2 regions of the Paramicrobacterium agarici genome follow, and region 2 is predicted to be linked to the other one. Evidence: predicted binding sites of a transcription regulator. Region 2 holds the regulator's gene; the other holds the start of a gene.
The links. Region 2 encodes HrcA, which represses chaperone genes, less so after heat shock. Its sites were predicted from a motif close to TTNGCACTCGNNNNNNNCGAGTGCNAA; they were not measured.
Positions count from the first base shown of each region.

Region 1: ATJ78_RS03090 (Hsp20/alpha crystallin family protein) is a predicted target of HrcA. The motif match lies at 2,383-2,409, and genes of this name have one in related genera.

Region 1 is NZ_PDJE01000001.1:607,580-611,787, forward strand. Features, by position in the region: gene ATJ78_RS03075 (DODA-type extradiol aromatic ring-opening family dioxygenase) at 1-433, shown strand, start outside; gene ATJ78_RS03080 (hypothetical protein) at 430-804, shown strand; gene ATJ78_RS03085 (amidohydrolase family protein) at 853-2,340, shown strand; gene ATJ78_RS03090 (Hsp20/alpha crystallin family protein) at 2,458-2,898, shown strand; gene ATJ78_RS03095 (J domain-containing protein) at 3,016-3,999, shown strand; gene ATJ78_RS03100 (glycine zipper domain-containing protein) at 4,089-4,208, shown strand, end outside.
Region 2 is NZ_PDJE01000001.1:2,189,872-2,194,079, forward strand. Features, by position in the region: gene hemW (radical SAM family heme chaperone HemW) at 1-946, shown strand, start outside; gene ATJ78_RS16105 (DUF4870 domain-containing protein) at 948-1,637, opposite strand; gene hrcA (heat-inducible transcriptional repressor HrcA) at 1,814-2,839, shown strand; gene dnaJ (molecular chaperone DnaJ) at 2,924-4,024, shown strand; gene ATJ78_RS10725 (16S rRNA (uracil(1498)-N(3))-methyltransferase) at 4,026-4,208, shown strand, end outside.

The DNA of each region.
Region 1 (4,208 bases), 1.6 Mb from region 2:
TCTGCCGATCGTGCCCATCTACACAAACATCTTCGCGCCACCGCTTCCGTCCCCGAAGCGGTTCTGGGATCTCGGCCGGGCCATCCGCTCGATCATCGACGAGTACCCGTCCGACGCGAAGATCGCAGCCGTTGGCAGCGGACACCTGTCGCTCGAGCTCGGTGGGCCCCGGCAGTTCGGTGAAACGGGGCCGGATCCCGAGTTCGACAGGCAGGCGATCGAGTGGCTGAGCACGGGCAACGTTGACGCGATTCTCGAGAATGTGACGCACGAAAGCATGGCTGGAGCCGGGAACGCAACACACGGTTTCATGGACCTCATCCTCATGATGGGCATCGCCGGCCCGGAGGCCGCTGCCTACACGGACAGCCTCGATCTCTTCCACACGATGGAGGCCTACATCACCTGGTACCCGAACGGAGATCCGCGATGAGCACGTACTACGTGAACAAGTTTCTCTATCAAGTTGACCGGGATCCCGAGCTCCTCGCGCAATACAAGGCGAACCCTCAGTCGATGGTCGATGACTGGGATGCCGATTTCGGACGTCGCCTCGGTAACGGCGCGACGGTCGAGCGCACGAGTTGGCTCTCGCTTGAACCGGAGGAGCGCCAGGCGCTCGTCGACCACGACTACGTGGCGCTGTTCGAGATGGGTGCCCACTTCTTCCTCACGCTCACCATCTTCATCGCCATCTACGAGGAAGACTATGCCGCCCAGCACGGGCCGCTGTCGTTCCAGCGCGAGTACGCATCGAAGCTCTCCCATTGGCTTGGCACGAGCTACCCGAGCGTCGCGCTCTGAACAGAGCAGCATCCATTCCCCGCCACCCCCAGGCAAAGGAGCCGAACAATGACACAGGAGACAACCCCACTTCCCCGCGACGGTCAGCCGATCGTGTTTCGCAACGGCACGGTGCTGACGATGAACGGCCGACGCGACGTCCTGCACAAGGGCGACGTGCTGGTCTCGAGAGACACCATCGACGCCGTGGGCACGGCGCTCGAGGTGCCAGAAGGCACATTCGAGATCGACGCCGACGGCGGCATCCTCATGCCCGGCATGATCGACACTCACCGGCACATGTGGCAGACCGCCATGCGGGGCTACGGCGCCGATTGGACGCTCACGCAGTACTTCGTCTGGTACTACCTCGAGTATGGCAAGCACTTCCGACCGCAAGACATCTACGCCGGCAACGCGCTTTCGGCCATGGACGCGATCGACGCCGGAGTCACGACGACCGTCGATTGGTCGCACGGGCTGCGGACCATTGAGCACGCGGAAGCAGCACTCGACGCTCTTCGCGCTTCGACGGGACGCTTCGTCTTCGCGCCGGGGAACATCTTCGGCGCACCATGGGAGTGGGCGTCCAACCCCGAGTTCACGCGGTTCATCCGTGACAACAACACCGAGTCGGAGATGCTTCGATTCCAGCTTGCATTCGATGTCACGGGCGATCCTGAATTTCCCGAGCGAGGTGCTTTTGAGACGGCGCGCGAGCTCGGCCTCCCCGTGACGACGCATGCGGGAGTGTGGGGAGCGACGAATGACGACGGCATCCGCCTGATGTATGAAAACGGCTTCATGACGCCCGAGACCGTCTATGTGCACGCGGCGACGCTGAACAACGACTCCTATCAGCGCATCGCGGCAACCGGCGGCTCCGTTTCTCTCTCGACCGAGAGCGAGCAGAGTTGCGGGCAGGGCTACCCACCGTCGTGGGTGCTCCGGACCCACGCGATCCCCATGTCGCTTTCCGTCGACACGAGTGTCTGGTTCTCGAGTGACCTGTTCTCAGCGATGCGAGCCACTCTCGGCGCCGACCGCGCCTGGGAGCACATCAAGGCACACGAGAAGGGAGACACCATCACGCATTCCCACCTGCGCGCCGAACACGTCGTGGAGTGGTCGACGCTGGGTGGCGCGAAGGCTCTCGGAATCGACGATCTCGTCGGAAGTCTGGAGCCTGGAAAGAAGGCCGACGTGGTGCTCGTCAAGAACGATACGTCGCCGACGATGTTCCCGATCATGAATCCGTACGGACACATTGCCCTGCAGGCAGGGCGCGCAGACGTGCACACCGTGCTCGTCAACGGAGCGATCGCAAAGTTCCAGAACGAACTTCTCGATTCCGAGGTCGCGCGCGCGAAGGCAGACGTCGAGCAGACTGTCGATTATCTGCGGAGCACACTCGGCGACGACGTCTGGGAGTCCGGAATGAACCCAGAGATACCCGAGACTAAGGTGCTCGACAATCCGTACATGTACACCGACTACCGCAGTGACGCGACCCATCGGGGAGCGGAGCCCGAGGACGCGGAGCCCGCCGTGAGCTGACGTTGTGAGCGCGCCGTGTTCGCTGTGGGCGAGGCATAAGCGTTAGCACTCGGAATAGGAGAGTGCTAATCTCAGTTGTAGTTGAGTAAGACACACTCAAGTTTTGGAGGAGACCTCATGGCTACAACATTCGACCCGTTCCGGGAGTTCGCGACGCTTGCGGGCGCACTTGCCGATGCACCGTCGGGACCTCGACGGATGCCGATGGATCTGTACCGCGACGGCGACACCTACGTGCTGAACGCCGACCTTCCGGGAATCGACCCGGGCTCGGTCGACATCGACGTGGACGGGCAGCTCCTGACGATCCGCGCCGAGCGCACGGTGAGCAGCGGCGACGGCGTGAAGTGGATCACGCGTGAGCGCGGAACGGCCTCGTACCTGCGCCAGCTCAGCCTCGGCCAGGGAATCGACACCGAGAAGATCAGCGCGACCTACGACAATGGGGTGCTCAGCATCATGATCCCCGTGAGCGAGCGCGCGAAGCCCCGCAAGATCGCTGTGACCTCTGCCGGATCGGACGAATCCGCGGAGCTCAGCGATGCCACCACGGTATAACGCCCCAGTGCAGAAGCGGCCGTCGACCACCCGGTCGGCGGCCGTTTCGCGCATCGGGCAGGCGCAGCACAGCTAATCGCTGTAGGGTTTTTGGTCGTCCCCGATTCGAAAGTGCTTATGTCTGAGAGCCCCCTCGACGAGAGCCCGTACGACGTGCTCGGCGTCGATCGCACCGCGAGCAATGAGGAGCTTCGCCGTGCATACCGTCGGCGTGCGCGGCAGACACATCCTGACCTCGGGGGAAGCGCCGCCACATTCAACGCCGTACAGCTCGCGTGGGAGCAGCTCGGCACTCCCGAATCACGGGCAGCGTACGATCGGGGCGCGTCGGCTCGACCAGCATCCGCCCCCGCATCTGACGAGTCGGAACACGTGTGGGCAACGAGCCGATCGCGATCGACGCAGCGCGATTCACGCCCCAAGGCGCGCATGTACGGACACCCCGGAGGCCGGGCGCGCGATCGATTCACCACGCTGATGCGCGAATGGGTCGGCCGCGGCAGCGAGCCCGTCGACATCTACGACGACGCGCTCATTCGCCGCGCGCCGAGCGAAATCAAGCACGCCCTCGCCGACGCGCTCGCTGAAGAGGCGACGGCCCGCGCGCTCGGCGACCTCGGCATGGGCTACACCGTGTGGCACGGGGTCGCGACCGAGCGCGGAAGCGACACATGGGTCGTTGATGCGGATGCTGCCGCAAGCGACACCCGCAAGATCGACCACGTCGTGCTGGGCCCGAGCGGCCTGTTCGCTGTGCAGTCAGAGGACTGGGGAGCACCTGCACGGCCCCGCCGCGGAGACCTCATCAGCGAGGGGCTGGCAAAGGGGGAGAAGCCGGTGCACGCGCTTGCGACCCGCGCGAAGGCCGTCGCCCGCGCTGCTCGCGTGAAGTTCACGGCCCTCATCGTCGTGCTGCCCGACAACGCCCTCGACGGCGCGATCACGGCACTCGGGCGAACGCGCGGCCTGCCGGCTTTCGCCGTGCAACGCTCCGTGATCGGCCACTTTCTGCGCACCGGGGTTCCGGATGCGCCGCGACCGGCAGGTACGGACATGTTCGAGGTGCGCACACGGCTGCAGAACAGCATCCGTCTGGTCTGATTTCCGTCGCGCGGGGGATGTGTCGCAACTGACCCGCCGCGTACCGTTGTGGCCAGAATCAGTCGAGCGGCGGCCGCGGAGGCGAGAGCATGAGCAAGCGCACCAGAGAGGCGAACATGGGCGCCGGCCTGGCGATCGGTATCGGCGTCGGCATGGCGATGGGTGTCGCATTGGACAACATCGGAACCGGCTTGTCGATCGGTATCGCG
Region 2 (4,208 bases):
CTTCGGTGGTGGAACGCCGACGCTTCTCCCGGCGCGGGACCTGGGGCGGATGCTGTCGGGAATCCGCGAAGAGTTCGGGCTCGCCGCTGAGGCAGAGGTTACGACGGAAGCGAACCCAGACAGCGTCGACGAGCGCTACCTCGAAGAACTGGCGGCTGCTGGCTTCACGAGGGTTTCGTTCGGCATGCAATCGGCCGTTCCTCACGTTCTCGCAACGCTGGAGCGCACGCACGATCCGGCGCGGATCCCTGATGTGGTGGCAGCTGCGCGCAATGTCGGACTCGATGTGAGTCTCGATCTCATCTACGGGACGCCGGGGGAGAGCCTTGACGATTGGAAGCGCTCGCTCGAGCACGCGATTCAGCAGCGCCCAGACCATCTCTCCGCCTATGCGTTGATCGTCGAGGACGGCACGAAGCTCGCGAGGCAGATTCGGCGAGGCGAGGTTGGAAGCCCCGACGACGATCTCGAGGCCGACATGTACGAGCTTGCCAACGACATGCTGGCTGAGGGCGGCTTTGGCTGGTACGAAGTCAGTAACTGGTCAACGTCACGCGAGCATCGGTCGCGGCACAATCTTTCCTACTGGACCGGACAGGACTGGTGGGGAATCGGGCCTGGTGCACACAGTCACGTCGGCGGTGTTCGCTGGTGGAACGTCAAGCACCCGGCGGCGTATGCCAGCCGTCTTGCTCAATCAGAATCGCCGGCTGCAGGTCGCGAGGTTCTCGACGACGAGACCCGCCGCATGGAGCGCATACTCCTCGAAACGCGCATCAGGAACGGGCTGCCGATCGATGTGCTCAGCCCGACGTCGCGACACGTTGTCGCCGAACTCATCGCCGACGAACTCGTGAACGCAGAAGCCGCCCTTCGCGGCCGCGTTGTGCTGACCGTGAGAGGGCGGCTCCTGGCTGACGCCGTCGTTCGGCGTCTCACTGATTGAGTTACTTGATGAAGCGGAAGTTGACCGGGTAACGGTACGGCTGACCGCCCTTGACCTTGACTCCGCCGATGATCGAGAAGATCAGGTTGAGGATGTACGGGAGCCAGCTCAGCAGGGAGAACAGAGCTGAGATTCCGCCGATCGCGGCGAAGCTGCCTCCGGCGATCATCGACGTCACCACGATGCCGCTGAGGATGCCGATGATAATTCCCCAGGCGATCGACACGATCAGGAACGTGATCTGCCAGTTGAGCGCTTCCTTGGCCTCTTGTCGAACGAACGGTCCACGATCCTTGAACACGAGGTAGATGATGAGCGATGGCAGGATCGCAAGCACGCCGCCGAAGTGCGACCACATTGCCCACATCTTGTCGTCCTGCGGCGTCAGTGGCTGCGCGCCCGGTGCCTGAGCATATTGGGGCTGCCCGTAGGGCTGCTGGCCCTGGTGAGGCGGCTGCTGCCCGTACTGCGGTGGCTGCTGCCCGTAGGGCTGCTGACCCTGCTGGGGTGGCTGCTGCCCATACTGGGGCGGCTGCTGCTGCCCGTACTGCGGCTGTTGCGGCTGACCATACTGCGGCGGTTGTGGCTGCTGCCCGTACTCGGGCTGCTGGGGTGGTGTCTGTGATGGCTGGCCGTGCGTGTTGGGCTGCTGATTCGGATCAGCAGGTTGCGGTGCATTCGGGTCAGTCATTGCTTCGCCTTTCGCTTGTGAAGTTCGCTTGCCGGCGAACGCTCGTGTCACGTCCTTTGCAGAACTTAGGAGTAAACCTACAGACACCGCGTCATGCCTGCAATTGTCCGCGCCGCTTTCACACGGACTAAGATTGGCACTCAGGGAGAACGAGTGCCAGAGAGGAGGCAAAACCGGTGGTTTCCGAACGCAGTCTCGACGTGTTGCGGGCAATCGTCACGGACTTTGTCTCCTCGAGGGAACCCGTCGGCTCGAAGAGCATCGTGGATCGCCACCAGTTCGGCGTCTCCGCGGCTACCATTCGCAACGACATGGCGCAGCTTGAAGAAGAGGAGCTGATCGTTGCTCCTCACACATCATCAGGGCGCATCCCGACAGACAAGGGCTATCGCCTTTTCGTCGACCAGCTCACAGACAAGCGACCGTTGTCTCCGGCCCAACGGCGCGCGATCGAGATGTTTCTGGAGCCGTCGGCCGATCTCGATGATGTTCTGCGTCGAACGGTGCGGCTGCTCTCACAGCTGACCAATCAGGTAGCGCTCGTGCAGTACCCATCGTTCGCGCGAGCGTCGGTGCGCCATGTGGAGCTGGTCAGTGTGAGCGAGTCGACGCTGCTCGTGGTTGTCATCGTCGACAACGGGCGCGTCGATCAGCGGCTCGTGGAGTCGCGCCGCACGCTCGACGATGACGAGATAAACCGCATTAAGGTCGAGATCAACGACATCGTCTCGGCTCAGACCGTCAATACGGCCGCAACCCGCTTGATGCAGCAGGGTGAGGACGATGCCTCTGCTGACGACGGGGAACTCGCTGACGCGGTTCGGAGTGTCGTTCTCGAAGTTCTTGGTCACTATCGTGAGGATCGACTCGTGATGGCGGGGGCCGCGAACCTCGCGCGCACCGAGGCCGACTTCTCGGGAAGCATCTTTCCCGTGCTCGAAGCCCTCGAGCAGCAGGTCGTACTCTTACGGCTCTTCGGCGAGATGCAGGCTGATCAGCTCGGCGTATCGGCGAGCATCGGGCGGGAGAACGCGCCGTTCGGACTTGACGAGACCAGCATCGTCACGAGCGGTTATCGTTCCTCTGCTGGCGAAATCGCCCGTCTCGGAGTTCTTGGACCCACGAGAATGGACTACGCGGGAAACATCACGGCTGTGCGAGCCGTCGCCCGCTACCTGACTCGGCTTCTCGAGGTCGAGTGACACGACCCGCATGCGCGACTTCGCGCACAGAATTGCACACCTGCCGGACGAGCCCGCCCGGCACACGACGAGGAAAGGCCACGAGTGGCTGACCACTACGAAACACTGGGCGTCTCGCGCGACGCCTCGGCCGAGGACATCAAGAAGGCGTATCGGAAGCTCGCGCGTCAGCTGCATCCCGACGTCAACCCGAGTCCTGAGGCAGCGGAGACCTTCAAGAACGTCACCCACGCATACGATGTGCTCAGCGATGCCCAGCAGCGGGCCGAGTATGACGCTGGGGGCAGGAACCCCTTCGGCGGCGCAGGAGGCTTCGGCGGATTCGGGGATATCTTCGACACGTTCTTCGGCGGAGGAGGCGGCGGGCGAGGCCCCCGCTCTCGGCAGGAGCGAGGAGAAGATGCTCTTCTGCGTATTGAGGTCGATCTTGTGGACGTCATGTTCGGTACCACAAAGCAGGTCGAGGTCGATACCGCGGTGCTCTGCGAGACGTGTGAGGGATCCTGCTGTCAGCCGGGAACCTCTCCTGTGACGTGCGACATCTGCCATGGGACCGGTCAAGTGCAACGCACGGTTCGCTCCCTGCTCGGCAACGTCGTCACAGCGAGTCCGTGTGGTTCGTGCCGCGGATACGGCACCATCATCCCGAACCCGTGCGTGACCTGCCAGGGACAGGGTCGCGTGCGAGCCCGCCGTACCGTCTCGGTCGACATTCCCTCGGGCGTCGATACGGGACTGCGTCTGCAGATGCCGGGCAGCGGAGAAGTCGGGCAGGGAGGCGGTCCCTCCGGAGACCTGTATCTTGAGATCAAAGTGCGGCACGACGACGTCTTCAGCCGCAACGGCGATGACGTGCTCTGCACGCTTGAAGTATCGATGGCCGACGCGATTCTCGGAACAACAAGCACGATCAAGGCGCTCGACGGTGACGTGGATCTCGAGATCCGGCCTGGTGTGCAGAGCGGCGACGTTCTCGTGATCAAGAGCCGCGGCATCACAGGCCTGCGCAGCACGACCAGGGGTGACCTTCGCGTCGGAGTGCAGGTCGTCACGCCGCAGAAGCTCGATCACAAGGAGCGGGACCTGATCCGTTCGTTCGCTGAAAGGCGCCGAGAGCCGAACCCCAAACTCGCGCATTTCCAGCAAGGACTTTTCGCCAAGCTGCGTGACCGTTTTGTGAGCTGATGTGAGCAGCGTCTTTATCGATGAGGCGCTCGTCGACGCCACGCGCGGCGGGCTCCTGACGCTGACGGGCGCCGAGGCCAAGCACGCTGTCACCGTGACGAGAGTGCGCGTCGGCGAGCGGGTCCTGGTTGGCAACGGTCAGGGTCTTCTGGTGCGCTGCGTGGTCGAGACCGTGCAGACAGGC